DNA from 3 places in the Cellulomonas sp. Marseille-Q8402 genome. Region 3 is predicted to be linked to each of the others. Evidence: predicted binding sites of a transcription regulator. Region 3 holds the regulator's gene; each other region holds the start of a gene.
What was found. Region 3 encodes HrcA, which represses chaperone genes, less so after heat shock. Its sites were predicted from a motif close to TTNGCACTCGNNNNNNNCGAGTGCNAA; they were not measured.
Positions count from the first base shown of each region.

Region 1: a site for HrcA is predicted at 3,230-3,256, ahead of ACWPWW_RS11205 (Hsp20/alpha crystallin family protein). Genes of this name have one in related genera too.
Region 2: a site for HrcA is predicted at 4,453-4,479, ahead of groES (co-chaperone GroES). Genes of this name have one in related genera too.

Region 1 covers NZ_CBCPLX010000002.1:21,237-31,378, reverse strand. Annotated here, with positions in the region: gene gcvH (glycine cleavage system protein GcvH) at 1-95, shown strand, start outside; gene ACWPWW_RS11225 (LuxR C-terminal-related transcriptional regulator) at 343-579, shown strand; gene ACWPWW_RS11220 (LysR family transcriptional regulator) at 695-1,603, opposite strand; gene ACWPWW_RS11215 (YeiH family protein) at 1,673-2,713, shown strand; gene ACWPWW_RS11210 ((deoxy)nucleoside triphosphate pyrophosphohydrolase) at 2,755-3,189, shown strand; gene ACWPWW_RS11205 (Hsp20/alpha crystallin family protein) at 3,353-3,808, shown strand; gene metE (5-methyltetrahydropteroyltriglutamate--homocysteine S-methyltransferase) at 3,882-6,626, opposite strand; partial or broken gene ACWPWW_RS11195 (methylenetetrahydrofolate reductase) at 6,691-7,107, opposite strand; SAM riboswitch class I at 7,295-7,390, opposite strand; gene ACWPWW_RS11190 (SMP-30/gluconolactonase/LRE family protein) at 7,516-8,505, shown strand; gene ACWPWW_RS11185 (DNA-3-methyladenine glycosylase I) at 8,527-9,189, opposite strand; gene ACWPWW_RS11180 (MFS transporter) at 9,458-10,142, shown strand, end outside.
Region 2 covers NZ_CBCPLX010000001.1:1,571,427-1,581,568, forward strand. Annotated here, with positions in the region: gene guaB (IMP dehydrogenase) at 1-1,087, opposite strand, end outside; gene ACWPWW_RS07140 (response regulator transcription factor) at 1,183-1,836, opposite strand; gene ACWPWW_RS07145 (MerR family transcriptional regulator) at 1,977-3,047, opposite strand; gene ACWPWW_RS07150 (WhiB family transcriptional regulator) at 3,389-3,691, shown strand; gene groES (co-chaperone GroES) at 4,019-4,315, opposite strand; gene ACWPWW_RS07160 (THUMP-like domain-containing protein) at 4,517-5,722, shown strand; gene ACWPWW_RS07165 (glutamate--cysteine ligase) at 5,719-6,867, shown strand; gene tsaD (tRNA (adenosine(37)-N6)-threonylcarbamoyltransferase complex transferase subunit TsaD) at 6,903-7,961, opposite strand; gene ACWPWW_RS07175 (malonic semialdehyde reductase) at 8,067-8,714, shown strand; gene rimI (ribosomal protein S18-alanine N-acetyltransferase) at 8,776-9,252, opposite strand; gene tsaB (tRNA (adenosine(37)-N6)-threonylcarbamoyltransferase complex dimerization subunit type 1 TsaB) at 9,249-9,968, opposite strand; gene tsaE (tRNA (adenosine(37)-N6)-threonylcarbamoyltransferase complex ATPase subunit type 1 TsaE) at 10,007-10,142, opposite strand, start outside.
Region 3 covers NZ_CBCPLX010000002.1:1,368,530-1,378,671, reverse strand. Annotated here, with positions in the region: gene ACWPWW_RS17280 (PfkB family carbohydrate kinase) at 1-839, opposite strand, end outside; gene pgi (glucose-6-phosphate isomerase) at 934-2,613, shown strand; gene ACWPWW_RS17270 (16S rRNA (uracil(1498)-N(3))-methyltransferase) at 2,885-3,652, opposite strand; gene dnaJ (molecular chaperone DnaJ) at 3,654-4,787, opposite strand; gene hrcA (heat-inducible transcriptional repressor HrcA) at 4,882-5,916, opposite strand; gene ACWPWW_RS17255 (MFS transporter) at 5,972-7,483, opposite strand; gene ACWPWW_RS17250 (DUF3097 domain-containing protein) at 7,533-8,387, shown strand; gene ACWPWW_RS17245 (hypothetical protein) at 8,434-9,378, opposite strand; gene ACWPWW_RS17240 (DUF4870 domain-containing protein) at 9,542-9,916, shown strand; gene hemW (radical SAM family heme chaperone HemW) at 10,088-10,142, opposite strand, start outside.

The sequences.
Region 1 (10,142 bases), 1.3 Mb from region 3:
ACCCCTACGGCGCCGGCTGGCTGTTCCGGGTCGACGTCACGTCGACCGGCGCGCTGCTCACCGCCGACGAGTACGCCGCCACGATCACGGGCTGAGACGTACCCGAACGGCGGTTAGCCCGTTCGGGTGGTTCTGCCGCGGGCCCGGGGATACCGCTTGCCGGGCGATGACCTGGGCCTTCGGCAGTAGCACACGTCCCACGTCCGGCGCATCCTCCGGTACCCCCCAGAAATGGGTGAGATTCGAACTGCGATGGCGGCGGCCACACTTGCCGATCAACCGGTAGACGGCAGCCGGGTATCCCAGCAGCCGGTACTCGTCGCACGCAGACCGGAGGACAGCATGGCCATCCTGGAGATCGCCCCCACCACCTCCAGCATCCTCGGCGAGCCGCTCACCACGCGTGAACGGGTCGTCCTGGCCGAGCTGGCAGAGGACGTGACGCTGGAGGACATCGCGCGTCGCCTGTTCGTCACCCGCAACACGGTGAAGTCCCAGGTGCGCTCGGTGTACCGCAAGATCGGCGTCTCGACCCGCGCCGAGGCCGTCGCCTGGGCGACGGCAGCCGGCATCCGCTGACCAGCCCGCCGGCCCGCGCCGGCGCCACCCGCCCGCCCGGCTCGCCCCGGGCAGACGGGCACGCACGCACCAGGCCGCGTCCCGCCGACCACGGCGGGCCGCGGCCTGCGTCGTCTCAGCCCGTCACCCGGACGACGTGCGCGGCCAGGTCCCGGACCGGCGGCGTGGGCCGGCGCGAGCGCGCCCAGACCATGCGGAGCGTGCGGCTCAGGTCGACACCCTCGACCGGGACCGCGAGCAGGTCGCCGCGGGCGATCTCGTCGGCGACGGTCAGCCGGGACAGCACGGCCGCCCCGGACCCGCCGCGGACGACGTTCTTCACGGCCGAGGTCGAGCCCAGCTGGGCCGGCGACCCCGACAGCGGGTGCCCGGCGGCGGCCAGCGCACGCTCCAGCACCGCGCGCGTGCCCGACCCGGCCTCGCGCACGGCCAGGGGTGCTCCGCTCAGGTCCGCCGCGGTCAGGGGGCGTCGGCGGCGCGCCCACGGGTGGCCCGGTGCGACGACCACGACCAGCTCGTCGTCACCCACCGAGCGGGCGTGCAACCCCTCGGCCACGTCCGGGCCCTCGACGAAGCCGAGGTCCGCGCGACCGTGCAGCACCGCGTCCATCACGTCGCGCGAGTTCGCGACCACCAGGTCCACCACCGCCGCGTCCGCGGGCCTGGAGGCCAGCCAGCCCGGCACCAGGTACTCCGCGACGCTGAGGCTCGCCGCGACCCGGACGCGCCCCTGCTGGGCGGTGCGCAGGGCCCGCACCTCCCGCTCCAGCGCGTCGGAGGCCGCGAGCACGTCCCGCGCCCGCCCGAGCAGCGCCGTCCCCGCCGCGGTGAGGCGCGTGCCTGACGACGCGCGGGCCACCAGCGTCAGGCCGGTCTGCCGCTCGAGCCGGCGCAGGCCGGTGCTGACCGAGGGCTGCGCCAGCCCGAGCGCCCGGGCGGCGCCGGAGAGCGAGCCGTGCGCGTCGACGGCGTCGAGGAGCTCGAGGGCGCCCAGCGGGATGCGCCGTTCCGGCTCCGTGTCCATAGCCTCAGGCTAGAGCCAGCCAGGCAGGTCGGCGTTCCGCCGGCCGCCCGGGCCCCGCACCGTAGGAGGGTGCCTCCCGTCCCGCCCGGTGTGTCCGCCGCCACCCGCACCGTCCCGCGCCGCGTGCTCGGCCTCCACCGCGCGGTCCTGCCCGGTCTCGCGGTCGCCCTGGTCGTCGGCGCCGCGTGCCTCGGGCTGACCGCCGTCGTGCCGGTGCTGCCCGGCCTGCTGCTGGCGATCGTCCTCGGCGCCGTCGCCCGGTCGGCCGGTCTGCTGCCGGCGGTCCTGGAGCCGGGCCTCGCGTGGACGGGCCGCCGGGTGCTCCGGGCCGGCGTCGTGCTGCTCGGGCTCCAGCTGTCGCTCGGCGACCTGCTGGGCCTGGGGCTGGGGGAGGTGGCCGTGCTGCTGGTGACCGTCGCCGCGACGTTCGGCGCGACGCTCTGGCTGGGGCCCCGGCTGGGCGTCGGGCGGCGGCTGACGCTGCTCGTGGCCACCGGGTTCTCGATCTGCGGTGCCGCGGCCGTCGCCGCGATGAGCCCGGTCGCCGACGCCGACGAGGACGAGGTGGCCACGGCCGTCGCGCTGGTGACCGTGTACGGCAGCCTGGCGCTGGTCGCGATCCCGGTGGTGTCCGGGGTGCTGGGGCTCGCCGACCGCACGGCCGGGCTGTGGGCGGGCATGTCGGTGCACGAGGTCGCGCAGGTCGTGGCCGCGGCCGGGACGGTGTCGGCGGCGGCGCTGTCGGTGGCGGTCGTGGCCAAGCTGGCCCGCGTCGTGCTGCTCGCGCCCCTGGTGGCGGGCGTCGGGCTGAGCCGCCGCCGGTCCGCGCCCGTCCGGACGTCCGGTGCCCGGCCGCCGCTCGTCCCGCTGTTCGTCGTCGGGTTCGTCGTCGCGGTGGCCGTGCGGTCCGCGGGCCTGGTGCCCGACGCCGTGCTGCCGGCCGTGAAGCCGGTGACCACCCTGGCGCTCGCCGCGGCGATGACGGCGCTCGGCACGCAGATCGACCTCGGCCGCCTGGTGCGGACGGGTGGTCGGCCGCTCGCGCTCGGCGCGGTCGCGACGCTGGTGGCCGCCGGGGTGAGCCTGGCGGGCCTGCTCGTCGTCGCCTGACCGCCACGCGCCGGGCACCGACCCCTGGCAGACTCGGCCGCATGAAGCCGCCCGTCCTCGTCGTCGCCGCCGCCCTGGTGGACGATCTCGACGCCCCCCGCGCGCTGCTCGCCGCCCGGCGCCGGTCGCCCGCGAGCCTCGCCGGCCGCTGGGAGTTCCCCGGCGGGAAGGTCGAGCCGGGTGAGCGGCCCGAGGACGCGCTGCACCGGGAGCTGCGCGAGGAGCTCGGCGTCCGGGTCGCCCTCGGTGGCGAGCTGGCCGGGCCCGACGACGGGTGCTGGCGGCTGAGCGACACCTACGTCATGCGGCTGTGGCTGGCCGAGGTCGCGTCCGGGGTCCCCGAGCCCCTGGTCGAGCACGACGAGCTGCGCTGGCTGCCGAGCGGGCAGTGGCGCGCCGTGCCCTGGCTGGACGCCGACGTGCGCATCGTCGAGGCGCTCAGCGAGGCCGTCGAGGGTGACGCCGCGCGCGTCTGACCAGCACGTTCACCTCTGGGCGAACACCCTGGGCCTCGATCTGGCACTCGGCACCCGAGAGTGCTAGAACATCTCTCGTAGCCCTCTCGGCGCGGCCGCGCCGGGGCAGCACGGTCCCGGACCGTCCGGGACCGCGTGGACGCTTCCGAGGAGGTGACGGGCTGTGGCTACGCGATTCGACCCGTTCCAGGAGATGGACCGGCTGATGGGCCAGGTGCTCGGCTCGCAGCGTGCCGCCGCGACCATGCCGATGGACCTGTTCCGCGCCGGCGACCACTACGTCCTGCACGTCGACCTGCCGGGTGCGGACCCCGGGACCATCGACGTGAACGTGGACGACCGGACGCTGACCATCCGCGCCCAGCGCACGGCGCGCACGGAGGACGGCGTCCAGTGGCTCGCCAAGGAGCGCCCCGTCGGCACCTACGCGCGGCAGCTGACCGTCGGCCGCGGGCTCGACCTGGACGCCATCTCCGCGTCGTACGCCGACGGCGTGCTCACGCTCACCATCCCGGTGGCCGAGGAGGCCCGGCCGCGCCGCATCGAGGTCAGCACCGGTGGGACACCGGCGACCATCGAGAGCGCGGGCGCGTCACGCGAGGCGCACGCGTCCGCCTGACCCGCCGCCCGGCCACCACGCCGACGCCCCGGCCCCCTCGGCGCGAGGGGACCGGGGCGTCGGCGCGTGCGGGTCAGGCCGTCGGCACCGCCAGCGACGACCGCACGGTGCGGGTCGCCGCGAGCACGTGCTCGAGCGTCGGGGTCACCTCGGCGTACCGGCGGGTCTTCAGGCCGCAGTCGGGGTTGACCCAGAGCTGCGCGGGGTCGACCACGCGGACCGCCTCGGACAGCAGCTCGGTCACCTCGGCCTCGCTCGGGACGCGCGGGGAGTGGATGTCCCACACGCCCGGCCCGATGCCGCGGGGGTAGCCCTCGCTGGCGATGTCGCCGAGGATCTCCATCTTCGACCGGGCCGCCTCGATCGACGTCACGTCGGCGTCGAGCCCGTCGATCGCGCCGAAGATCTCCCCGAACTCGGAGTAGCAGAGGTGCGTGTGGACCTGCGTGTCCGGCCGCACGCCCGAGGTGGCGAGGCGGAACGCGGCGACCGACCAGTCGAGGTAGGCGGCGTGGTCGTCGGCACGCAGGGGCAGCAGCTCGCGCAGGGCGGGCTCGTCGACCTGCACGATCGCGGTGCCCGCGGCCTCCAGGTCCGCGATCTCGTCACGCAGGGCCAGCGCCACCTGGTTCGCGGTGTCGGCCAGCGGCTGGTCGTCGCGCACGAACGACCAGGCGAGGATCGTCACCGGGCCGGTGAGCATGCCCTTGACGGGCTTCGCCGTGAGCGACTGCGTGTACGTGGTCCACGGCACCGTGATCGGCGCGGGGCGCGAGACGTCGCCCCAGAGGATCGACGGGCGGGTGCAGCGGGAGCCGTACGACTGCACCCAGCCGTGCTGCGTGACCGCGAACCCGTCGAGGTTCTCGGCGAAGTACTGGACCATGTCGTTGCGCTCGGGCTCGCCGTGCACCAGGACGTCCAGGCCGATCTCCTCCTGCAGCGCGACGACGCGGCGGATCTCCGCCTTCATCTCGTCCTCGTACTGCGCGGCGGTGAGCTCGCCACGGCCGAACGCCGCGCGGGCCACCCGGATCTCCGGCGTCTGCGGGAACGACCCGATGGTCGTCGTCGGCAGCACCGGCAGCTGCAGGCGCTCGGCCTGCGCGGCGGCTCGGTCGGCGAACGCACCGCGCCGGAACGCCTCGGACGACAGACCCGCCAGGCGCTCGCGGACCTCGGGCCGGACGACACCCGCGGCCTCGGCGCGGGACCGGCGCGCGTCGGCCGCGGCCAGCAGCTCGGCGTGCACGGCCTCGCGGCCCTCGGTCAGGCCCGTGGCCAGCGTGACGACCTCGGCCGTCTTCTGGTCGGCGAACGCGAGCCAGGAGCGCAGCGTCGGGTCCAGCTGCGTCTCGTCCTCGACGTCGTGCGGCACGTGGAAGAGCGAGGTCGACGTGCCGATGGACACCTGGCGGGCACCCAGCCCCTCCAGGCCCTCGAGGGCACCGAGCGCCGCGTCGAGGTCGGCGCGCCAGATGTTGTGCCCGTCGACGACGCCGCCGACCAGCACCTTGCCCTCCAGGCCGGGTACCGGGCCGGCCGGGGCGGCGCCCCGGACCAGGTCGAGCGCCAGGCCCTCGACGTCCGTGCCCGCCAGCACGGGGAGCGCGTCGCGCAGGTCGCCGTACGGCGCGGCGACCAGGATCGCGGGCCGCTCGGCGGCGGGCAGCTCGGTCGCGAGCACCCGGTAGGCCTCGGCCGCGGCGCCGAGCAGCCGGTCGGCCGGGACGCCGGTCGAGTCGGACACCAGGGCCGGCTCGTCCAGCTGCACCCACGTCGCGCCGGCGCGGGCCAGGTCGCGCAGCAGCTCGGCGTACACCGGCAGCACGTCGGCCAGGCGGTCGATGGGCAGGAAGCCCTCGGGGGCGTCCTCGGTCGGCTTGGCGAGCGCCAGGAACGTCACCGGACCGACCAGCACCGGCCGGGTGAGCACGCCGTCGGCCAGCCCCTCGGCCAGCTCGCGGACCGGACGGTCGCTCGCGTACCGGAAGGTCGTCGCGGGGCCGATCTCCGGCACCAGGTAGTGGTAGTTCGAGTCGAACCACTTGGTCATCTCGAGCGGCAGGTCGTCCCCGCGGCCGCGGGCGACCGTGGAGTAGCCGGCGAGGTCGAGGCCGCCGTCGGCGGTGGTCAGGTCGGCGAACCGCTCCGGGACCGCGCCGAGGACGGCCGCGGCGTCGAGCACGTGGTCGTAGAACGAGAACGCGCTCGGGATCGCGGGCAGCGTGGTGTCCAGGCCGAGCCCGGCCAGACGGGTGCGGGTACGGCGGCGCAGGTCCGCGGCGGTCGCCTCGACCTCCTCGGCGCTCGCGCGCCCGGCCCAGAACGCCTCCAGGGCCTTCTTGAGCTCGCGGCGCGGCCCGATCCGGGGGGAGCCCAGGACGGTGGCGGCGGGGAACGGGTGGGTCTGGTGCTCGGTCATCTCTCGCCTCGGCCTGGTGGGGACAGGGGTCAGGGTGGTCGTGGGGGCCGGTTCGACGCGGCTGTGGGCGGTGGGGCCGTCTCCGCCCAGGCCGGCACCGGCGAGCAGGTCCAGCGCGGGACCGTGGGTGTTGAACGTGTACAGGTGCACGCCGGGCGCGCCGCCGTCCAGCACCGCGTGCACCAGGTCGACGCCGAGCCGGGTGCCGGCCCGGTGCCGCCGGGCGACGTCCGCGGGGTCGTCCGGGTCGAACGCGTCCAGGCGCGCCAGCACGTCCGCGGGGACCGGGACGCCGGTCGCCTGCTGGACGCGGCGCAGGCGGGCCGGGTCGGTCATCGGGATGATCCCCGGGACGATGGGGATGGTCACCCCCGCGTCGCGGGCCAGCGTCACCAGGCTCGGCGTACGACCCGGCGTCGTAGAACACCTGCGTGATCGCGAAGTCCGCACCGGCCTGCTGCTTGGCCAGCAGCGCCTCGACGTCCTGCTGCAGCGTGCCGCCCGAGCCGGCGTTGCCGCGAGGGAACGCGGCCACCGCGACGGACAGCGGCCGGGAGGCGGCGCGCACCGCCTGCGCCGGGCTCGACGCGCACCGGCGCCGCTCGATCTCCCGGAGCAGGCCCACGAGCGCGCTCGCGGTCGGCAGGCCGTCGGGGTGCGGCTCCCACGAGTGGTCGGCCGGCGGGTCGCCCCGCAGCGCGAGGAACGAGCGGACGCCCTCGTCCAGGAACTCCTCGATCGTGTCGGCCAGGTCCTCGCGCGAGGTCCCGACGCAGGTCAGGTGCGCGATCGGCGTCAGCGACGTCTCGCGCAGCAGCCGCCGGACCAGCGCGCGCGTCGTGCGGCGGGTGCTGCCCGAGGCGCCGTAGGTCACGGACACGAAGTCCGGGCGCGCCGAGGCCAGGCTCCTGCACCGTCGCCCACAGGCGCGGGGCGGCGTCCGGGTTCCGCGGCGGGAACAGGCTCGAACGACACCGTCGGGCGGTCGACCGCGCCGAGGCCGTCCGCGACCACGTCGCCGTGGCCCGGGTGCAGGGGTACGCCGGTACTGCTCATCGTCGCCTCCATCGAACCTGGCGGAAGCACCCACACCCTCCACGCGGAGGGGGTTGCTGCGACGTCGACGAGCCAGGTCTCTCGGTCGCTCTGGATGGTGCGGCAACCCTAGGACGCGTGCGGGTGGGCGTCCAGTGCCCCTGACGCGTCACGTTCTCGTGGCCCGGATCACACCGGCGGGCGCGCGCCCGTGCGGGTCCGGCGGCCCCGTGCGAGGCTGCGGGAGGTGAGCCCTCGTGACCTGCGCCGCGTCCCCCGCCCCGCCGACCGCGACCGCCTGGACGTGCGCGACCTCGTCGCCGACGCCGCCACGGGCGCGCAGGCCTGCTCGGAGAGCACCGCGCGCAGGCTCGGGGAGCGGCCGGTCTGGGACGCGCGGTCGTCCGCGCTGGTGTGGGTCGACATCGACGGCCGCGCCGTGCACCGCTGGGCCGACGGCGACCCCGCCCGGGACACCGTGCTCAGCACCACCTCACCGGTGGGCGTCGCGTGGCCGACCTCCTCGGGCGGGCTGCTGCTCGCCACGGCCGACGGCCTCGCGGTGCACGACGGCACCCGGCTCGGCCCGCTGACCCGGCCCGAGGACATGCCCGACGACTACCGGTTCAACGACGGCGGCTGCGACCCGGCGGGGCGGTTCTGGGTCTCGACCCTGCCGCGGAGCGGGTCCGCAGGTGACGGCGTCGTGCTCCGGGTGGTCGGCGGACCGGGCGGGCTCGAGGTCGACACCGCCCTCACCGGCGTCGCGCTGGGCAACGGGATCGCGTGGAGCCCGGACGGCAGCGTGCTCTACCTGACCGACACGGACGCGAAGGTCGTCCACCGGCTCCCCTACGACGTCGCGGCCGGGACGGCGGGGGAGCCGGAGCCCTTCCTCGCGTTCAGGCCCGACGGGCCCGGCCCCGACGGCACCGCGGTCGACGCCGAGGGCGGGCTGTGGATCGCCACGTACGGCGGCGGGCACGTGCTCCGGTTCGCGGCCGACGGGACGCCGCGGGGTGCGTACGCGGTGCCGGTGCCCGACGTGACCTGCCCGGGGTTCGGGCCGGCGGGGTCGGGGGCGCTGTACGTCACGACGGCGTCGAGCGGCGGGTCGTGGACCGGCGGCGACGCTCTGCCGGGGCCGGCGTCCGCCGAGGAGGAGCGGGGCGGGGCGGTGTTCCGGGTCGACGTGGACGTGGACGGGTCGCCGGTGCGGGAGTTCGCGGACGGGTGAGGTCGCGGTGCGCGCGTGGCCTCAGGCGCGCGCCAGCACCACCGGGCAGTCCGCGAGGTGGTCGTCGACCATCCCGCACGCCTGCATCGCGGCGTACGCCGTCGTCGGGCCGACGAACCGGAACCCGAGCGACTTCAGCTCCTTGGCGAGGGCGACCGACTCCGGCGTCGTCGCCGGCACGTCCGCGAAGGTCCGGGCGCGCGCTCGGTCCGCCGCCGGGGTCGCGTACGCCCAGAACAGCGCGTCGAGCGTCCGGCCCTGGGCGTGCAGGTCCAGCAGCGCCCGGGCGTTCGCGATGGTCGCCGTGATCTTGGCGCGGTTCCGGATGATCCCGGCGTCGGCCATCAGGCGCTCGACGTCGTGCTCGTCGTACGCGGCGACCACGGCGGGGTCGAAGCCGGCGAAGGCCTCCCGGAAGGCCTCGCGCTTGCGCAGCACGGTGATCCACGCCAGCCCCGACTGGAAGGCCTCGAGCGTGACCCGCTCGTAGAGGGAGCGCTCGCCGTGCACGGGCACGCCCCACTCCTCGTCGTGGTACCGCTCGTAGAGGGGGTCGCCGTCGCCGAAGCACCGGCGGCCGGCCGGGCGTGCGCCCGCGGTCGCGGCGGTCACGGGGTGCTGGACCTGGTTCTCCACCGGCGGTGCCGGCTCGGCGGGGTCCCCGGGTGCGTCGGTGCTCGTCATGGCGGCCACTCTGCCGCAGCCGTCCGACAGCCGGCCGGCTGCGTCCACCACCCACCCGGGCTCGTGACCTGGGGACGCCGTCCCAGCGGTACCACGATGTGGACGTGGGTTGTCTACCTCGTGAGACGGCGTAAGGTCGCCGGTGCGCTGGAGCACCGCGTGCGTCACCCGAGCCGGCCTGCGAGCCGACCCGGGACCACCGACGGTGGTCCCGTGCCCACAGGCCTCCCCGAGGCCTTCGCAGCCCGTCGAACCGGAGTCGTCCCGCATGTCAGCCACCGCCGTGTCCACCACCGAGCCGGCCGCACCCAAGCCGCTGAACTCGCCCTCGCGGGTCATCGCCGCGAGCCTCGTGGGCACCACCATCGAGTTCTACGACTTCTACGTGTACGCGACGGCCGCGGTCCTCGTGTTCCCGCACCTGTTCTTCCCGTCGGCCAACGAGACGACCGCCCTGCTCGCGTCCTTCGCGGTGTTCGGCGCCGCGATGGTCGCCCGCCCGATCGGTGCCATCTTCTTCGGCCACCTCGGGGACCGCCGCGGGCGCAAGACCACGCTGGTCTACTCGCTGCTGACGATGGGTGTCGCGACGTTCCTCATCGGCGTCCTGCCGACGGTGGACCAGATCGGCGTGACGGCGGCGGTGCTGCTGCTGATCCTGCGGCTGGCGCAGGGCTTCGCGCTCGGCGGCGAGTGGTCCGGCGCGGCGCTCGTGGCCACGGAGAACGCGCCCGCGGGCAAGCGCGCCTGGTACGGCACGTTCCCGCAGCTCGGCGCGCCGCTCGGCTTCATCATCGCCAACGGCATCTTCCTGATCATCAACGGCGTGCTCGGCCAGGGCTCGGACGCCTTCATGTCCTGGGGCTGGCGCGTGCCGTTCCTGTTCTCGGCCGTCATGGTGATCATCGGCCTGTGGGTCCGGCTCAAGCTGGTCGAGTCGGAGGCGTTCACCG
Region 2 (10,142 bases), on a different contig from region 3:
TGTCGCCGGAGTACTGCAGGCCGCCGTCGGCGATGACCGGCACGCCGGCCGGCTTCGCGGCGAGCGACGCCTCGTACACGGCGGTCACCTGCGGGACGCCGACGCCGGCGACCACGCGGGTGGTGCAGATGGAGCCGGGGCCGACGCCGACCTTGACCGCGTCCACGCCCGCGTCGACCAGCGCCTGCGCGCCGGCGCGGGTGGCGATGTTGCCGCCGATCACCTGGACGTGCTTCGTGGCGGGGTCGGACTTGATCCGGCGGACCATGTCGAGCATCAGCCGGGCGTGGCCGTTGGCGGTGTCGACGACGAGGGCGTCCACGCCGGCCTCGACCAGCGCGGTGACGCGGTCCCAGGCGTCGCCGAAGAAGCCGACCGCCGCCGCGACGACCAGGCGCCCGCTCGCGTCCTTGGTGGCCATCGGGTACTGCTCGGACTTCACGAAGTCCTTGACGGTGATCAGGCCCTGCAGCCGGCCGGCGTCGTCCACCAGCGGCAGCTTCTCGACCTTGTGCTTGCCCAGCAGGGCGGCGGCGTCGTCGTTCGAGATGCCGACGGGGCCGGTGACGAGCGGCATCGACGTCATCGTGTCGAGCACGCGGCGCGTGGTGAACTCGCCCGGCGGCACGAACCGCAGGTCGCGGTTGGTGATGATGCCGAGCAGGCGGCGGTCCGCGTCCACGACCGGCAGGCCGGACACGCGGTACTTCGCGCACAGGGCGTCGAGCTCGGCCAGCGTCGCGTCGGGGCCCACGGTCACGGGGTCGGACACCATGCCGGACTCGGAGCGCTTCACCAGGTCGACCTGGTGGGCCTGCGCCTCGATGGAGAGGTTGCGGTGCAGCACGCCGATACCGCCCTGACGGGCGAGCGCGATGGCCATGCGCGACTCGGTCACGGTGTCCATCGCGGCGGACACGAGCGGGATCGACAGGGAGATCTCACGCGTGAGCCGGGTCGTGGTGTCGACCTCGCTCGGGATGACGTCGGTCTCGCCCGGGAGCAGGAGGACGTCGTCGTAGGTGAGACCGATGAAGCCGAACGGGTCGGCAGGCGCGGCGGATCCAGGGGTACCCAGGTCGGTCATCCGCCCATGATACGGCCGGCCGCCGGGCCTCCCGGCGGCCCGCCACCCGATCGGACGTGACCTGCGCGACGCTAAGCGGCCCGGCGCCGGACGCGTCAGCGGATGAGGCCGCGGCGCAGCCCGATGGCGACGGCCTGCGCGCGGTCGGCAGCGCCGAGCTTGCGGAACAGGCGGCGCGCGTGGGTCTTGATCGTGTCCTCGGAGAGGAACAGCTCCTGCCCGATCTGGGCGTTCGACCGGCCGTTGCTCATGCCGACCAGGACCTCGACCTCGCGCTTGGTGAGCGAGACCTCGTCCCGGCCCGTGCTCTGGGCCGGCAGCTCGGTGCGGGTGACGACCGGGGTCGGGGCGCTGGCCACGGCACCGTGCGCCGCGAGACCGTCGTGCTGCACCACGCCGCCGGCGCCGGACGGCAGCGCCGGGCTCGCGAGGATGTGGGCGGCGACCGCGGCGAGCTCCGCGCGACCGACGTCCGGCGCGAGGTAGCCGCGGGCACCGAGCGCGATGGCCCGGTCCAGCGCGATCTCGTCGCCCGGCACGGCCAGCATCACGACGGTCGACTGCGACGGCACCGCCCGCAGGCGGCGGATCGCCTCGACCGGACCCGGGGAGGGCAGGTGCGCGTCCAGCAGCACGATGGTCGGCGGCACGCGCCGCGCCAGCGTGACGAGCTCGTCCACGGAGGCCGCAGCGCGGACCGGTGCCAACGAGGGCACACCGAGTGCCGTGAGGACGATGCGTTCACGCACCGCCGTCGATCCGTGGCACACCACGACGCCAGCCATCGACCTCCGCCTTCCAGCCTGTGCCAGGACCCTGGCGGATCCGGCTTCCCTCCTGTATCGGCCGGATCGGGCCCGACGTTAGCGTCCGGGGGTCACAGTTCGTCTCAGCCGCAGACCGCGACGACCTCGTGGACCAGGCCGGGGACCGTCCGGACGCGGTGCACCTGACGCCCGAGCGGGACGGCGTCGGCGGCCCCGTCGGGCACCATCACGAACACCGGCAGGTCGGGGTGCTGGTCGGCGACGGCGGCGACGAGGGCCAGGTCGGGGGCGGGCAGCTCGCTCGACAGGACGACCGCCGACGGCGACGTCATGGCCGCGATCTCCAGCAGCCGGTGCCGCCCGGTTGGGCCCGCGACGACCCGGGCGTCGACCCCGGCGTCCGCCAGCGCGCCCGCGAGCACGTGCAGGGAGAGCGGGCGGGGCTCACCCGGCGCCGCGAGCAGCAGGACGATGCGCCGCTGGGACGGGTGCCCCGGGACGCGGCCCGAGCGCTGCCGCAGGACGGCGAGCGCGGCCGCGACGACGAGGGCGTCCGGCTCGTCGCCGGGCCGGGCCAGCACCGTGCGCGCGGCCACGCCGGCCCGGGCCGGGGCGACGAGGTCGGACCACCAGCGGACCAGGTCCTCCTCCGGGGCGAGCGCCAGCAGCCGTGCCACGCCCGCGGCGTCGGCGCGCAGGGCGGCGTCGATGACGGACGTCGGGGTGGCCGGGCGGTCGGGCCGCGGAGCCGGGAGCACGGGGGCGGCGGGCTGCTCCCCCGGCCCGGGCACGTCGTCCGCGAGGTCCGCGCCGGCGGGCCCGCCCGCGCCGTCGGGCACGGCGGCCAGGTGGCGGGTCGACCCCGGCGCCGGCGCGGGCGTGGACGTCCCCTCACGGGCCAGCCGCGCGGCGTCCGACGGGGGCACGCCGTCGAGCGTGAGGGACCGCATCGCCATCAGCCGGGCGAGGTCGCCCGCGCTGTACCGGCGGTGCCCGCCCGCGGAGTGCTCGGAGGCACCCAGGCCGTACCGGCGGTCCCAGGTGCGCAGCGTCGCGGGTGCCACGCCCAGCCGCGCGGCGACGGCGGCCACCGTGAGGATCGGCCCGTCGAGGTCGCCGAGGTCGCCGTCGCCGACGCTCCGGTCGTCGTCCCCGGCGTCGCCGGTCGGCCGGTCGTCCTCGGTGTGCTGCATCTCGTCCGTCTCGTCCCCGCCGTCGGTGCGGCGCCTGCGTCGATTGTGCCGGGGATCTGGCGCGGTTTCCAGCGGCCGACTGGCGGAACCGCGTCAGCGGTGGGCCGAAACGCGTCAGCCCGGCGCGCGAATCGCGCCAGCCCTGGTCAGACCCGCGGGAGCACGAACTTCCGACCGGATTGCGACACGGTCTTGAACAACTCCTGAAGCGGTTGTACTGTCCTCATCAGCGCAGTCCACCGGGTCAGACCGGGACCTCGGTCCCAGAGATCCGCGGAGGAGCTGTCACCGAAGCACGAGTCGCCCGACGACCCCCGGTCGTCGTACGGATGGAGGACCACATGGCCGAGATCTCCCGCCTCCCGGGACCCGTCATGGAGCTCTGGGAGTGGCAGTACCAGGGTGCGTGCCGCGACGCCGACCAGGACCTGTTCTTCCACCCCGAGGGCGAGAGGGGCGCCGCCCGCCGGCGCCGCGCCGAGGCGGCCAAGGCGATCTGCGCCAGCTGCCCGGTGCTGAACGAGTGCCGCGAGCAGTCGCTGGCCGTGCGCGAGCCGTACGGCGTGTGGGGCGGGCTCTCCGAGGACGAGCGCTCGGCGCTCCTCGCGAGCCGCGCCGGCAAGACCCAGGCCCAGGTGGTCTGACCCCAGGACGTGGTGACCCACGGCGGTGCGATACCGCCGGGTCACCATCAACGACGACGAGGCCCCCACCGCATGCGGTGGGGGCCTCGTCGTCGCTCTGCGCCGTCCTCCCGTCGGCGCGAGGTCGTCCCTCCGGCGCGAGGTCGTCACTCCGGCGCGAGGTCGTCCCTCCGGCACGAGGTCGTCCCGCAGGAGTGACGACCTCGCGCACGTGTGACGACCTCGGGCGCGTGCGCCGAGCCCGCAGACACGACGAGGCCCCCTCCGCGGACGGAGGGGGCCTCGTACGGCTCGCCGGCTCGTCGCCGGCTCAGCGCGCGGAGGGCGTCACTTGGTGACGACCGCCAGGATGTCGCGCGCGGAGAGGATCAGGTACTCCTCGCCGTCGTACTTGACCTCGGTGCCGCCGTACTTGCTGTAGATGACCTTGTCACCTACGGCAACGTCGAGCGGGACGCGGTTGCCGTTGTCGTCGATGCGACCGGGACCGACGGCCAGGACCTCGCCCTCCTGGGGCTTCTCCTTGGCGCTGTCCGGGATGACCAGACCGGAGGCGGTCGTCTGCTCCGCCTCGAGCGTCTTGACGACGATCCGGTCCTCGAGCGGCTTGATGGAGACCGACACAGCGGACCTCCCCTTCGCGTGTGAGTTCTGCCGATTGTCTGATGTCGCGCCGTCCGGCCGGCCGTCGTCGCGGGTGCCGGCGGCCGTCAGGTGCTCTCGGCACTCGCGAGAGTGCCGATCAGCACTCTAGGAAGCGGTTAGCACTCGGTCAAGGCGAGTGCCAGCGATCCCCTCTCGGCGGACACGTGAAAGGATCGCGGGATGGACGCGTCCGGCCTCGCGAAGCTGCTCAGCCCCGAGGGGTGGGCCCTCCTGTCCACCCTGCCGCCCTACGACGAGCAGCAGGCGATGGCGCTGTCCGAGCGGCTGCGCCGGAGCGGGTTCGACGCCGACCTGGTCGCCGCCGCGCTGACGCAGTCGCGGCTGCGGGCCAAGGCGCACGACAAGCTCGGCGAGTTCGCCGACGGCATGCTCTTCACCCCGGCCGGCCTGGAGCAGGCGACCCGGCTCGTCGTCGCCGCGCAGCACGCCCGCCGGTACGTCACGGCCGGCGTCGAGCGGGTCGCGGACCTCACGTCCGGCATCGGCGCGGACGCGATGGCGTTCGCCGGGGTCGGCCTGCGCGTCCTGGCGGTCGACGCCGACGAGACGACGGCCGCGCTGGCCACCGTGAACCTGCGGCACTTCCCCGAGGCCGAGGTGCGGCACGGCGACGGCCTCGCGGTCGACCTGGCGGCGGAGGGCGTCGACGGCGTGTACGCCGACCCCGCCCGGCGCACCTCCGGCGGCAGCCGCGTGCACGACCCCGCCGCGTACGCGCCGCCCCTGGACGCGGTGCTCGCCGTCCGGGAGCGCGTACCCGCCCTCGGCCTGAAGCTCGGCCCCGGCGTGCCGCACAGCGCGCTGCCGGACGACGCGGAGGCGCAGTGGGTGTCGGTCGACGGCGACGTCGTCGAGCTCGGGCTGTGGTTCGGCCCGCTCGCCCCCGACGGCCCCGGCAGGTCGGCGCTGCTGCTGGGCTCCGGCGGCGGGTCGGCGGTCCTGCGGGCGGGCGACGCCGAGGAGCACGCGCACCCGCCGGTCGGCGCGGTCGGCGCCTACCTGTACGAGCCCGACGGCGCCGTGATCCGCGCCGGGCTGGTGGCGGAGGCCGCCGCCGAGGTGCAGGGTCGGCTCGTGGACCGCACGATCGCCTACGTGACCTCCGACGCGCTGCACGCGACCCCCTACGCGACGGCCTACCGCGTGCTCGACCAGATGCCGTTCGGCCTCAAGCGGCTCCGGGCGTACCTGCGCGAGCGGGACGTCGGGTCGCTGACGATCAAGAAGCGCGGCACCGCCGTCGTCCCCGAGCAGCTGCGCCGCCAGCTCGACCTGCGCGGGTCGGCGCCGGCGACCGTCGTCCTCACCCGAGTCGCGGGCCAGCAGCAGGTGCTCGTCGTCGAGCCCGTGGGCGGCCCCGCGTGACCACCCCGGCCCGGCTGCCGTTCGCCTCCTCGGAGCGGTCGACCGTGGGCCTCGAGTGGGAGCTGGCCCTGGTCGACGCCGACTCCGGCGACCTGCGCCAGGTCGCCAGCACCGTGCTGGACGCCGTCCGCCCGGCCGGCGGCGGCGAGCACCCGTCGATCCGCCAGGAGCTGCTGCTCAACACGGTCGAGGTCGTCTCCGGCGTGTGCCGGACCGTCGGCGAGGCGGGCGCCGACCTGCAGCGCGCCGTCGACGAGGTCCGCACGGTCACCGACCCGCTGCGCGTCGAGCTGATGAGCGCGGGCACGCACCCGTTCGCGCGCTGGGCGCAGCAGAAGGTCACCGACAAGCAGCGGTACGCCACCCTGATCGACCGCACGCAGTGGTGGGGCCGGCAGATGCTCATCTACGGGGTGCACGTGCACGTCGGGGTCGAGGACCGGGACAAGGTGCTCCCGATCTCCCGGGCCCTGCTCACCTGCTTCGCGCACCTGCAGTCGCTGTCCGCGTCCAGCCCGTTCTGGGGCGGCAAGGACACCGGGTACGCCTCCAACCGGGCGCTGATGTTCCAGCAGCTGCCGACCGCGGGGCTGCCGTTCCAGTTCGAGCGCTGGGACCAGCTCGAGGCGTACGTCGGCGACATGCTGCACACCGGCGTGATCGACGCGTTCGACGAGGTGCGCTGGGACGTCCGCCCGTCGCCGCGGTTCGGCACCGTCGAGACCCGGATCTGCGACGGGCTGCCGAGCCTGCTCGAGGTCACGGCGCTCGCCGCGCTCACCCACTGCCTGGTCGAGCACTTCTCCACGCTGCTGGACCGCGGGGAGCCGCTGCCGACGATCCCGCCGTGGTTCGCGCAGGAGAACAAGTGGCGCTCGGCGCGCTACGGCATGGACGCCATCATCATCACGAACGCCGCGGGCGACGAGGAGCTGGTCACCGACGCCGTGGGCCGGCTGCTGGTCGACCTCGAGCCGGTGGCGGCCCGGCTGGGCTGCTCGGCCGAGCTCGACGCGGTGCGGGTGATCCTGCGCAAGGGCGCCTCGTACCAGCGGCAGCGGGCGGTGGCCCGGCGCAACGCCGGCGAGCTCGACGCGGTGGTGGCGTCCCTGGTGGCGGAGATGCGCGCCGGCCGCCCGCTCTGACCCGTCCCGAGCGGTGCCGGTCGGGACGGTGGGCCTCAGACGGTGACGGTCTCCAGCGGCATCGTGGAGTCCACGCCGATGCCGAAGTCGGACGCCGGCAGCCCGCGCCGCACGACGGCCGCGCCGAGGGCGGCGATCATCGCGCCGTTGTCGGTGCAGTACTTGATCGGCGGGATCCGCAGGTCGATGCCGGCCGCGGCGCAGCGCTCGGCCGCGAGGTCCCGCAGCTGCGAGTTGGCGGAGAAGCCGCCGCCGACCACGAGCGTGTCGACCCCGTGCGCCCGGCACGCCGCGATGGTCTTGGCCGTGAGCACGTCGGCGACGGCGGCGGCGAACGACGCCGAGACGTCCTCGAGCGGGATCTCCTCCCCCGCGTCCTGCCGGGCCTCGACCCAGCGGGCGACGGCCGTCTTCAGGCCGGAGAACGAGAAGTCGGTGGCGTGCTTCGCCTGGTCCTTCGCGGCCGTGAGCCCGCGGGGGAACCGGATCGCGGTCGGGTCGCCCTCGCGCGCGAGCCGGTCGATGTGCGGGCCGCCGGGATACGGCAGGCCGAGCAGGCGGCCGACCTTGTCGAAGGCCTCGCCCGCGGCGTCGTCGAGCGTGGAGCCGAGCTCGCGGACCCCGGTCACGACGTCGTCGATGAGCAGGAGGCTCGAGTGCCCGCCGGAGACGACGAGCGCCATCACGCGGTCGGGGAACAGCCCGTGCACGAGCTCGTCGACCGCGGCGTGGCCGATCACGTGGTTCACCCCGTAGAGCGGGACGCCGAGACCGTACGCGAGCGCCTTGGCGGCGGCGGTGCCGACCGTGAGCGAGCCGACCAGGCCTGGCCCGGCGGTCACGGCCACGGCGTCGACGTCCGCGAGCGTGACGCCGGCGGTGCCCAGCGCGCGCTCGACGGTCGGGATCATCGCCTCGAGGTGCGCGCGGGACGCGATCTCCGGGATGATCCCGCCGAACCGCGCGTGCTCGTCCATGGACGACGCGACGGCGTCGACCAGCAGCTCGCTGCGGTCGGGGTGGGCGCGGACCAGGGCGACCCCGGTCTCGTCGCAGGACGTCTCGATCCCCAGGACGAGCGGCGCTTCGGGCATGGTCCCCATCCTAGGTCGCCCGCCCGGCGGTCCGGTGCGACGGGGTGTGACACGGTTCACCGAGGCAACTGGAATGCCCGGCGATGGTTGTGAATTCAACGAAGCATGAGCACTGACACCGCCACCACCCTGGACCCGACCGGGCTGCGCGTGCCGCAGGAGGTCGTCGACCTGGTCTTCCGTGACGCCCGCACGGTGAACACGTTCTCCGACGGCGACGTCACCGACGAGCAGATCCGCGCCGTCTGGGACGTCGTGCGCTGGGGGCCGACCGCGCTGAACTCCCTGCCGCTGCGCCTGCTGCTGGTCCGATCCCCCGAGGCCCGCGAGCGCCTGGTCTCGCACATGGCCGACGGCAACAAGGCCAAGACCCAGCGCGCCCCGCTCAGCATCGTCGTGGCCGCCGACCTCGACTTCCACGAGCAGCTGCCGCGCCTGGCCCCGCACATGGCGGGCGCCCGCGACAACTTCGCCGGGGCCACCGAGATGCGTGCCCGGATGTCCCGCGACAACGCGTTCCTGCAGGCCGGCTACCTCATCGTCGGGCTGCGCGCCGCCGGGCTGCACGTCGGGCCGATGACCGGGTTCGACGCGGCCGGCCTGGACGCCGACCTGTTCGCGGGCACCGCGTGGCGCTCGATCATGGTCGCGAACGTCGGCTCCGCGCCCGCCGACCTCGAGGACCTCGGCATGCCGGCGTCGCACCCGCGCCAGGGCCGCCTCGACTTCGAGGACGTCGCCCGCACCGTCTGACGACCGCGGACCCGCCCGCCCCCGAGGGCTCCCGCCGACCGACCCGGTCCGGCGGGGGCCCTCAGTCGTGCGCGGGCAGGGCAGCCCGGCGGCGCATCGTCCAGGCGTCGACGTTCTCCGGCTGGTAGTACCCCTTGCGCCGGCCGAACCGCTCGAACCCCGCCCGCTCGTACAGCCGCAGCGCCGGCTCGTTGTCGACCCGCACCTCGAGCAGCACGTCGCCCGCGCCGACCTCCCGGGCGCGGGCCAGCAGCGCGTCCAGCAGCAGGCGGCCGACGCCGCGGCGCTGCGCGTCGGGCCGCGTGCCGATGGTCATCACCTGGCCGTCGTACCCGTCGAACCACAGCCCGGCGTAGCCGACCAGCTCCCCGGAGCCGACGTCCTCGGCCCCGACGTACCAGCGGCCCGGCCCGTCGAGCTCCTCCGCGAGCGCCCGGCGCGACCACGCGCCCGTGCCGAACAGCGCCTGCTCCATCGCCTCCAGCGCATCGAGGTCGGCCGGGACGAGCGGGCGGAGCAGGACGTCCGCGTCCGTCACGCGCGCGCCCGCTTGGCCGCGGCCGGCGGCACGGCGTCCGGGCGGCGCAGGTACAGCGGCTCGGTGCCGAGCACGAGCCCCGGGCCGCCGACCGCCAGCCGGGCCAGCGCCACACGGCCGAGGTCAGCCGGGTCGACCACCGTCGGCGCCCCCGGGGCCGCCGGGAGCAGGTCGGGGTACAGGTCCGCGCCTGCACCGACGACGTGCAGCCCGTCGCTGCCGGCGGCGGCGACCGCGGCCGGGGTGTCCACGCCCGGACCGTCGACCAGCTCGACCGTGGGTGCCGTCCCCGCGCCCACCACCGCCCGGTACCGGGCCCAGTAGACCTCCTTGCGGCGGGCGTCGGTCACGACCAGCAGCTCCGGGTCGGCGGTCTCCGGGTCCGACCCGGGCAGCCCGCCGGCGACGGCCGCCAGCGCGAGCGCGTCCAGCGAGGACACCCCGTGCACCGGGATGCCGAGCGCGAGGCCGAGGGTGCGGGCCGTCACCAGCCCGACGCGCAGGCCCGTGAACGGCGCCGGCCCGGTGCCGACGACGACCGCGGTCAGGTCCGTGCGCGCGACGCCGGCCTCGGTGAGCACCGCGTCGAGCAGCGGGGTCAGCGCCTCCGCGTGCCGGCGCGTCTCGCCGGAGGAGCGGGTGGCCAGGGTGCGTCCGGCGTCGTCGACGACGGCGGCGGACGCGGCGGCAGAGGTGTCGAGCGCGAGGACGGGCACCGGGGATCCTTCAGTCGGTCGGGATGAGGGGCTGGTGGTCAGGCGGGCAGCGGCACGCCGCGCCAGCGGTCGCCGCGGGCGCGGACGGTCACCGTCCGGACGCCGGCCGCGGCGTCCTCGGGGTCGTCCTCGGCGGAGCGGGCACCGCGCGGGCGGCGCAGCGCGACCTCGAGG
Region 3 (10,142 bases):
GTCGCCCAGCGGGTGCCCACGCGCAGCGCGTCCCCGATCGACGCGCCCCGGGCCAGCTCCGCCGCGAGCGCCCCGTGCAGCACGTCGCCCGCGCCGAGCGTGTCGACGACCTCGTCGGACGGCACCGTCGCGACCTCGACCCGGCCCTCCGCCCCGTCGCGCTCGAGGTAGCGCAGCGCGCCGCCGCCGGCCGACCGGGCCGCGGACGCCACCGGCCAGCGCGCCGCGAGGGCCGTCAGCACGTCGCCCTCCGCGTCCGGCAGCCGGAAGTCCGCCGAGAGCACCGCGTGGTCCACGTGCGCGAGCAGGTCGCCGAGCCCGGGCTTCCACGAGCCGCCGTCCAGCGCGACCGGGATCCCGGCGGCCCGCGCGGCCTCGGCCACCGGCACGGCCGCGCCGAGGTGGTGGCCGTCGACCAGCACGGCGGTCGCCCCGGCCAGCGCGTCGCCGTCGAGGGCCGCACGCGCCGCCGCGCCGAGGTCGGGCGTCCCGGTCCCGTTCACCGACACGACAGCCCGCTCCCCCGTCGCCCGGGTGACGAGCACCGTCGACACCGGTGGCGTCGCGGTGGTCCCCGCGGCCAGGTCCACGACCTCGACACCGGCGGCGCGCAGCCCGGCGCGCACCAGGTCAGCCACCGGTCCGGCGCCGATCGCGGTCACCAGCCGGGCGGGCACGCCCAGCGCGACGGCCGTCGCCGCGGCGTTCGCGGCGGGTCCGCCGAACCGCACGTCGAGCCCGTCGGCGACCACCTTCTGGTCCGGGCCGGGGATCGCGTCGAGGGTCTGCACGACGTCGAGCGTCACGAGGCCGCAGCAGACCAGCACCGGGGAGAACACCCGACCATCCTGCCGGTACCGACGTCCTGCTCGCGGCAGCCCCGGACGTGGATACGGTGTCACCTGTTGGTTCTGCTTCCGAGAGGGACTCCCCGTGACTGCACCCGTCGACGCCACCACCACCGGCGCCTGGACCGCCCTGACCGCGCACCGCGACGCGCTCACCCCCGACCTGCGGGGCTGGTTCGACGCCGACCCCGGCCGGGCCGAGCGGCTGACCCACCAGCTGGCCGACCTGACCGTCGACCTGTCCAAGAACCTGGTGACGGACGAGACGCTGCCGCTGCTGGTCGCGCTGGCCGAGCAGGTCGACCTGCAGGGCCGCCTGGCCGCGATGTTCGCCGGCGAGCACATCAACGTCACCGAGGACCGCGCCGTGCTGCACACCGCGCTGCGCCGCCCCGCGGACGCCGAGCCGGCGCTGGTCGTCGACGGCCAGGACGTGGACGCCGACGTGCAGGAGGTGCTCGCGAAGGTCGCCGCGTTCGCCGACAAGGTGCGCTCCGGCGAGTGGACCGGCGTCACCGGCGAGCGCGTGCGCACCGTGGTGAACATCGGCATCGGCGGCTCCGACCTCGGGCCGGTCATGGCGTACGAGGCGCTCAAGCCGTACGTCCAGGACGGCCTCGAGGTGCGGTTCGTGTCGAACATCGACCCGACGGACATCGCCGAGAAGACGAAGGACCTCGACCCGACGACGACGCTGTTCATCGTCGCGTCCAAGACGTTCGGCACGCTCGAGACGCTGACCAACGCGCGGCTGGCCCGCGACTGGCTGTGGCGGGGCCTCGTCGCCGCCGGCGCCATCGAGGACACCGAGGACGCCCGCACCGGCGCCGTCGCGAAGCACTTCGTCGCCGTGTCGACCGCGCTGGACAAGGTCGCCGCGTTCGGCATCGACCCGGAGAACGCGTTCGGCTTCTGGGACTGGGTCGGCGGCCGCTACTCCGTCGACTCCGCGATCGGCACCTCGCTCGCCGTCGCGATCGGCCCGGACGCCTTCGGCGAGCTCCTCGAGGGCTTCCACGCCGTCGACGAGCACGTCCGCAGCACCCCGCTCGACCAGAACGTGCCGGTGCTGATGGGCCTGCTCAACGTCTGGTACGTCAACTTCCTCGACGCGCACACGCACGCCGTGCTGCCCTACGCGCAGTACCTGCACCGGTTCCCGGCGTACCTGCAGCAGCTGACCATGGAGTCGAACGGCAAGTCGGTCCGCTGGGACGGCACCCCCGTCACCACCGAGACCGGCGAGGTGTTCTGGGGCGAGCCGGGCACGAACGGCCAGCACGCGTTCTACCAGCTGATCCACCAGGGCACGCGGCTGATCCCGGCGGACTTCATCGCCGTGGCCAACCCGGCGCACCCGCTGTCCGACGGCGGCACCGACGTGCACGGGCTGTTCCTGGCCAACTTCTTCGCGCAGACCAAGGCGCTGGCGTTCGGCAAGACCGCCGACGAGGTCCGCGCCGAGGGCACGGCCGAGGACATCGTCCCCGCCCGGGTGTTCAGCGGGAACCGCCCGACCACGTCGATCCTCGCGCCGGCGCTGACCCCGTCGGTGCTCGGCCAGCTGATCGCGCTCTACGAGCACATCACCTTCGTCGAGGGCGTCGTCTGGGGCATCGACTCCTTCGACCAGTGGGGTGTCGAGCTCGGCAAGAAGCTCGCCCTCGAGATCGCTCCGGCGGTCCAGGGCGACGCCGACGCGCTCGCCGGGCAGGACCCGTCGACCCGGTCGCTGATCGCGAAGTACCTGGAGCTGCGCGGCTGACGGCCGACCCCTCCTGCACGCCCGGACGGGCCCGCGCGACCAGACGGTCGCGCGGGCCCGTCCGTGCACCCGGTCCCGTCCGTGCACCCGGTCCCGTCCGCGCGCCCGGTCCCGTCCGCGCGCCCGCGCCGTCGAGGGTGCACGAACTCACGGACAGATCGCCCCTATCGCGCGAGTTCCTGCACCCTCGACGCGCGCGGCAGCGCAGCAGCGCGCAGCAGCGCGGCAGCGCGCAGCAGCGCGGCAGCGCGCAGGCGCGCGCGGCCCCGGCTCAGCCCCAGCGGCCGAGGCGCTGGGCCAGGAGCGCGAGCGCCACCGGCCCCGCCGTCGACGTCCGGAGCACGTGCGGGCCGAGCCGCACGGTCACCGCGCCGGCCTCGACCAGGGCGTCGACCTCGCGCGCGGAGATCCCGCCCTCGGGCCCGACGACGACGAGCACGTCGGCCGGCGTGCCGGCCGCGGGCAGCGCCGCCTCGGCGAGCGGGACGGTCGCCTCCTCGTGCAGGACGAGCACCGCGCCCCCGGCCTCGACGACCTCCCGGGCGCGCCGCACCAGGGCGTTCCCGTCGGCCGCGAGCGACACCTCCGGGACGTGCGCCCGCCGGGCCTGCTTGGCGGCGGCCCGGACCGTCCCGAGCCAGCGCGCGCGGCTCTTGGCCGCCCGGTCGCCGCGCCACACCACGATGGACCGCTCGGCCTGCCAGGGCACGACGGCGTCGGCCCCGACCTCGGTCGCGGCCTCGATGGCCATCTCGTCGCGGTCGCCCTTGGCCAGCGCCTGCACCAGCACGAGCCGCGGGGCGGGCACCGGCTCGACGACGACCTCGCGCACGCGCAGGTGCACGCCGTCGGGCCCGACGGCCTCGATCTCCCCGACCAGCCGGGTGCCGGCGCAGTCGACGACGTCGACCCGCTCCCCCGGAGCCCGGCGCTGCACGACGCCGGCGTGCCGGCCCTCGGTGCCGTCGAGCAGGTACGAGCCCCCGACGACGGCCGCGTCCAGCGCGCCCGGCTCCGCCAGGAAGACCGGTGCGGTCACCTCAGCGCCCGGAGAGCTTGTCGCGCAGCTTGGCGAACACGCCGCCGCCGGACGCCGACAGGCGCGCGTCGGGGCGCTCCTCCTCGCGCAGCACGGCGAGCTGGCGCAGCAGCTCGGTCTGCTGCTCGTCCAGCTGCGTGGGGACCTGGACGTCGACGTGCACGTGCAGGTCGCCGCGGCCGCCGGCGTGCAGGTGGCCGACGCCGAGCCCGCGGAGCGTGACGACCTGGGCCGGCTGGGTGCCGGGGCGCAGGTCGACCTCCTGCGGGCCGTCGAGGGTGTCCAGCGTGAGCACGGTGCCCAGCGCGGCGGCGGTCATCGGGACCGGCAGCGTGCAGTGCAGGTCGTCGCCCTCGCGGATGAACGTGTCGTGGCGGCGCTCGCGCACCTCCAGGTAGATGTCGCCGGCCGGGCCGCCGGCGGGGCCGACCTCGCCCTGCGCGGTGAGCTTGATCCGGGTGCCGGTGTCGACGCCCGCCGGGACGTCGACCTCGAGCGTGCGACGGGAGCGGACGCGGCCCTCGCCGGCGCACTCGGTGCAGGGCTCGGGGATGACGGTGCCGAAGCCGTGGCACGCGGCGCACGGCTGGGACGTCATGACCTGGCCGAGGAACGAGCGCGCGACCCGCTGGACGGTGCCGCGGCCGCCGCAGACGTCGCAGGTGCGCGGCGACGTGCCCGGGCGGCAGCAGGAGCCGTCGCAGGTCGGGCACACGACGGCGGTCTCGACGGGCACCTCGCGGTGCGTGCCGAAGGTCGCCTCCGCCAGGTCGATGTCGAGCCGGACCAGGGCGTCCTGGCCGCGGCGTGCCCGCGGGATGGGGCCGCGCTGCGCGGCGCCGCCCGCGGCCGCGCCGAAGAACGTCTCGAAGATGTCCTGGAAGCCGAAGCCCGCGCCGCCGCCCATGCCGCCACCGGGCGAGGACGGGTCGGCGCCCATGTCGTACATCCGGCGCTTCTCGGGGTTCGACAGCACGTCGTAGGCCCGGGACACGTCCTTGAACCTGTCCTCGGAGCCGGCCTCCGCCCCGGCGACGTCCGGGTGCAGCTCGCGCGCGAGCCGCCGGTACGCCTTCTTGATCTGCTCGGGCGTGGCGTCGCGCTCGACGCCGAGGACCTCGTAGTAGTCGCTCACTCGTCACTTCCTGTGCGGGTCGGTCGCGCGCGTCGACGCGGGTCGGGGTTGCCTGCTGAACGTGCGCGGGCGCCCGGAGGTGCCCAGCAGCCGCTCATCCGGCGAGGATCCGGGACAGGTACCGCGCGACGGCGCGCACCGTCGCGATGGTCCCGGGGTAGTCCATGCGCAGGGGGCCGACGGAGCCGATCCGGGCGACCGCGGCACCGCCGCCGTCGTCCGGGCCGCCGTACCCGGTGGTCACGAAGCTGGTCTCGACGAGCCCCTCGTGCTGGGTCTCGCGGCCGATCCGGACGGAGACCGCGGCCTCGTCCTCGGACATCTCGGTGAACAGGCGCAGCAGGACGACCTGCTCCTCGAGCGCCTCGAGCACCGGGCTGATGGTGCGGGCGAAGTCGGTCCCGCCGCCCCGGACCAGGTTGGCGGTGCCGGCCAGCACGACCCGCTCCTCGCTCTCGCGGGCGAGCGTGTCCTCCACGACCTGGACCACGGCGCGCACCAGCGGCGCGTCGGCGGGCAGGAAGTCGTCGGACAGGTCGGACAGGACGGCGTCCAGCTCGGCCAGCCGGCGACCGGCCGCGGCGGCGTTCAGCCGCGCGCGCAGCCGGGACACGACGGCGACGTCCAGGGTGTCCGCGAGCTCGAGGGTGCGCTGCTCCACGCGCCCGTGGTCGGTGATGATCACGACGAGCAGGTGCCGCTCCCCGACCGGGACGAGCTCGACGTGCCGCAGCGCGGTCCGCCGCAGCGACGGGTACTGCACGACCGCGACCTGGTGCGTCAGCTGCGCGATCAGCCGGACGGAGCGGTCGACGACGTCGTCCAGGTCGACCGCGTCCTCCATGAACGTCTCGATCGCGCGGCGCTCGGGCGCGGACAGCGGCTTCACGGTCGCGAGGCGGTCGACGAACAGCCGGTACCCCATGTCCGTCGGCACGCGGCCGGCGGACGTGTGCGGCTGCACGATGTAGCCGGACTCCTCGAGCGCGGCCATGTCGTTGCGGATCGTCGCGGGCGACACCCCGAGGGAGTGCCGCTCCACGAGCGCGCGCGAGCCGACGGGCTCCCGCGTGGCGACGTAGTCCTCCACGATCGCCCGCAGCACGTCCAGCCTGCGGTCCTCGCTCATCGCCACCTCCCGACGTCCGGATCCTGCTGGCACTCGATCGAACCGAGTGCCAATTCTACGCGTCCGCCGGCGTGCGCGCGGCGTCCCGCCGCCGCGCGACCAGGTCGACGACCCCGATGACGAGCGCCACGGACACCAGCACCACGGTGATCAGCAGTGCCCGGCCGGCCGCCGCGCTGCCCGCCAGCCCGGACGTGAGCGCCGAGTAGTACGTCGACAGCGCCACGGCGACACCCAGCGCCGACCCCACGCGCTGCCCGACCTGCAGCATGCTGCCCGCCACCCCGGCCCGGTCCAGCGGCACCCGCGCGAGGGTGAGCGTCTGGTTCGGCGCGATCACCAGCCCGCTGCCCGCCCCGGTGACCAGCTGCGTCGCCGCCACCGCGAACCCGACCCCCGGCGGGTCCACCAGCCGGATGGCGATGTCGGTCCCGATCAGCCCGACGACGACCATCGCGAGCCCGACCACGACGACGGCCCGGCCGTGGGTCGCGACCAGCCGCCCGGACTGCTGGGCCGCGACGGCCGACGCGATCGCGAACGGCATGCCGACCAGCCCCGCCTGCAGCGGCGTGAACCCCGCGATCTGCTGCAGGTACAGCGTGGTGACGAGGAACACGGCCGTGAACCCCGCGAAGTACGCCATGCCGAGCAGCGCGCCGTTGCGGAACGACGGCTCCCCGATCACGCGCGGGTCGAGCACGGCAGCGCCCGTCCGGCGCTGGTAGCCGCGCTCCCAGAGCACGGTGGCGACCGCGAGCACCGCGGCGACGGCCAGCCACCACCACCGCGTCGGGTCGTCGCCGCCCTCGCCCGTCGTCGTGACGAACGGCACCATCACCGCGGCGGTGGCCAGGGCGATGAGCGCCAGCCCGGGCACGTCCAGCCGCGGCCGCCCGTTCGGGCCGAGCACGCCCCGCGGGGCGCCCGGCGCCCGCCGCGGCAGGAACCGCACCGCGAACGGCAGCACCACCGCGATCACCGGCACGTTGACGAAGAACACCCACCGCCAGCCGTGCTCGGCGCCCGCCACCTGGATGATCAGCCCGCCGAGCAGCGGACCGAGCGCGGTGGACACCCCGATCGTCGCGCCGAAGTACCCGAAGGCCTTGCCGCGCTCGGGCCCGGAGAACAGCTGCTGGATGGTGCCGACCACCTGCGGGTTCAGCAGGCCCGCGCTGACGCCCTGCAGCAGCCGCATCCCGGCCAGCACCTCGTCCGACGGCGCCAGCCCGGCACCCAGGCTGGTCAGCGCGAAGCCGGTGAGCCCGATCAGGAACAGCGCACGCCGGCCGCGCGCGTCGCCCAGGCGGCCGGCGGGGACCAGCACCAGCCCGAACGCCAGCGTGTACCCGGCGACGATCAGCTGCAGCTGGCTGGCGCCCGCGTCGAGGCTGCGCTCGATGGACGGCAGCGCCACGTTGACGATGGAGACGTCGAGCATCGTGATGAACCCGATCGCCAGGCAGACCCCGAGGGCCCGCCAGCGGTGCGGGTCGGGCTCGGGGCGGTCGCCCGGCGCGGGGGCGGAGGAGGCGGAGGGGTGCTGCGCGGGGCTCGACGTCACCGTCGTGTCGTACCACGGCGGCGCCGGGTCGGCACCTAGGCTGCCGCGCGTGACCGACCGCTACGGACCCGACGTGCTCGCCGCCGCCTCCCCCCGCACGCACCGCCGACCGACCTCGACGCCCGTCCCCGCCGACCGCGGGCTCGTCGTCGAGGAGGTCACCACCGGCTGGGTCGGTGCCGTGGTCCGCGTCGAGAAGTCCGGCGGCGAGCACGTCGTCGTGCTGGAGGACCGGCACGGCAAGACCCGCACCTTCCGGCTCGGGCCGGGGTTCTGGGTGGACGGCAAGCCGGTCGAGCTCACGGCGCCGAAGGCCGCCCCGGCGCAGACCGGCCCCCGGCGCACCGCGTCGGGGTCGCTCGTGGCCGCCGACCAGCGCGCCCGGGTCGCCATCGGCAGCCGGATCTGGGTCGAGGGCAAGCACGACGCCGAGCTCGTCGAGAAGGTCTGGGGCGACGACCTGCGGGCGGAGGGCGTCGTCGTCGAGCTGCTGGACGGCGTGGACAACCTGGTCGACGCGCTGCGCGACTTCCGGCCGGGGCCGGGCAAGCGGGTCGGCGTGCTGGTCGACCACCTGGTGCCCGGGTCCAAGGAGCAGCGCATCGCCGACGAGGCGGTGCGGGCCGTGCCCGCCGGAACGCTGCTGGTGCTCGGCCACCCCTACGTCGACGTGTGGCAGGCCGTGCGGCCGGCGCGCGTGGGGCTGACCGCGTGGCCGACCATCGAGCGCGGCACCGAGTGGAAGCGCGGCATCCTGCGCGAGCTCGGCTGGCCCGCCGACGACCAGGCCGACGTCGCCCGCGCCTGGCAGCGGATCCTGCGCAGCGTGCGCAGCTACGCCGACCTGGAGCCGTCGCTGCTCGGCCGGGTCGAGGAGCTCATCGACTTCGTGACGGCCCCCTGACGCGCGACGGCGCCGCACCTCCGGAGGTACGGCGCCGTCGGACGCGTCAGGGTGCGACGGGCTCGTTCTGCAGCCGGCGGTAGACGTAGGTCGTGGCCAGGAGGCCGACCGGGAACGACACCAGCTGGCCGACGCCGCACAGCGCGCTGCCGACCAGGTTCGCGGCGTACACGCCCAGGAACAGCAGGACGACGGTGCCGAGGTTGCGGTTCACCAGCGTGAAGCTCGCCTTGAGGGCGTCCACGGGCGACATCCGCTTGTCGATGACGAAGAACAGCGTGAACTGCGCGAAGAAGGCGAAGACCAGCCCCGGGATCACGAACAGGAACGACCCGATCGCCGTGCCCGCGCCGACGAGCAGCGCCGCCAGGACGATCTTGCCGAAGTCGTCGAACGTGAAGAACGTGCCCACCTCGACGCGGCGTCCCGCGGCGACCTCCAGCGTCGCGCGGATGACACCGGCCTGCATGAACGCGCCGAGCAGCATGGCGACGGCGAACACCAGCAGGTAGCCGAACACGAGCCCGAACCCGGCGCCCGTGCGCAGCTCGCCGGTGTCCGGGTCCACGCCGATCGCGACGCTGCCGACCGTGATCGCGAACAGGACGGCCGTCACGACGGCGATCACCACGAGGTACGCGAGCACGCCGAGCAGGAACGGGCCCACGTTCTGGGTGAACTTGTTCCAGCCCCAGGTGAACGAGTCCCCGACGGCCGTGCCGGCGTTCGGGGCGCCGTACGGCTGCTGCGCGTACGGCTGCTGGCCGTATGGCTGGCCGTAGGGCTGCTGCTGGCCGTAGGGCTGCTGCGGGGCGTACGGGTCCTGCTGGCCGTACGGCTGGCCGTAGCCGGGGGCGGCCGGCGGCGGGTACGCGCCGGCGGGCTGCTGCGGCGTGCCGGGCTGCTGCGGCGTGCCGGGCTGGGACGGCGGCGTCGGAGGGGTCGACGAGTCGTCGTCGCCCGCCGGGTTCGTGCCGGGGTTCTCGGTCATGGCGTCCCTCCAGGGTCGGACGTCGTTCGCCCGTCGCGTCAGAGAACCGAAGGCTGCGGGTACCTGTCAAGGCACGTTCGCCCTGGAAGACGGGGACGAACCACCCGGCAGTGCCGCTACGCTGCGCTCGCCGTAGCCCTGTTCCCCTTCGTTGAGGAGACCCATGTCGTACGACGCCCCGCAGCCGCCCGCAGCGGCCCAGCCGCCGCTGCGCCCCGACGAGGAGCGCACCTGGTCGCTGCTCGCCCACCTCGGCGGGATCCTGTTCAGCGTCATCGCGCCGCTCGTGATCTGGCTGGTCTTCAAGGGCCGCGGCCCGTTCCTGGACCACCACGCCAAGGAGGCGCTGAACTTCCAGATCACGGTGCTGATCGCCTACGTGGCCGCCTGGATCCTCACCACCGTGACCTTCGGCCTGCTGTTCTTCCTGCCGTTCGTCGTGGGGATCGTGGGCCTGGTGTTCGCGATCCTCGCGGCCGTCGCCGCGAACAAGGGCGAGTGGTACCGCTACCCGCTCACGCTGCGCCTGGTGAAGTGACCCGCGGGCACTGACCCCGCCGCACGCGAGGGCGTCGCTCCCCCCCGGGGGCGGCGCCCTCCGCGCTGCGCCTGCGACCGCCGCCGAGGTCGTCACTCCTGCACGAGGTCGTCCCGCAGACATGACGACCTCACGCCGATGTGACGACCTCGCGGGCCGCCGCGCCTCGCGTCAGTCGGCGAGGGCGCGCACGACCGCATCCGCCAGGAGGCGGCCGCGGCGGGTC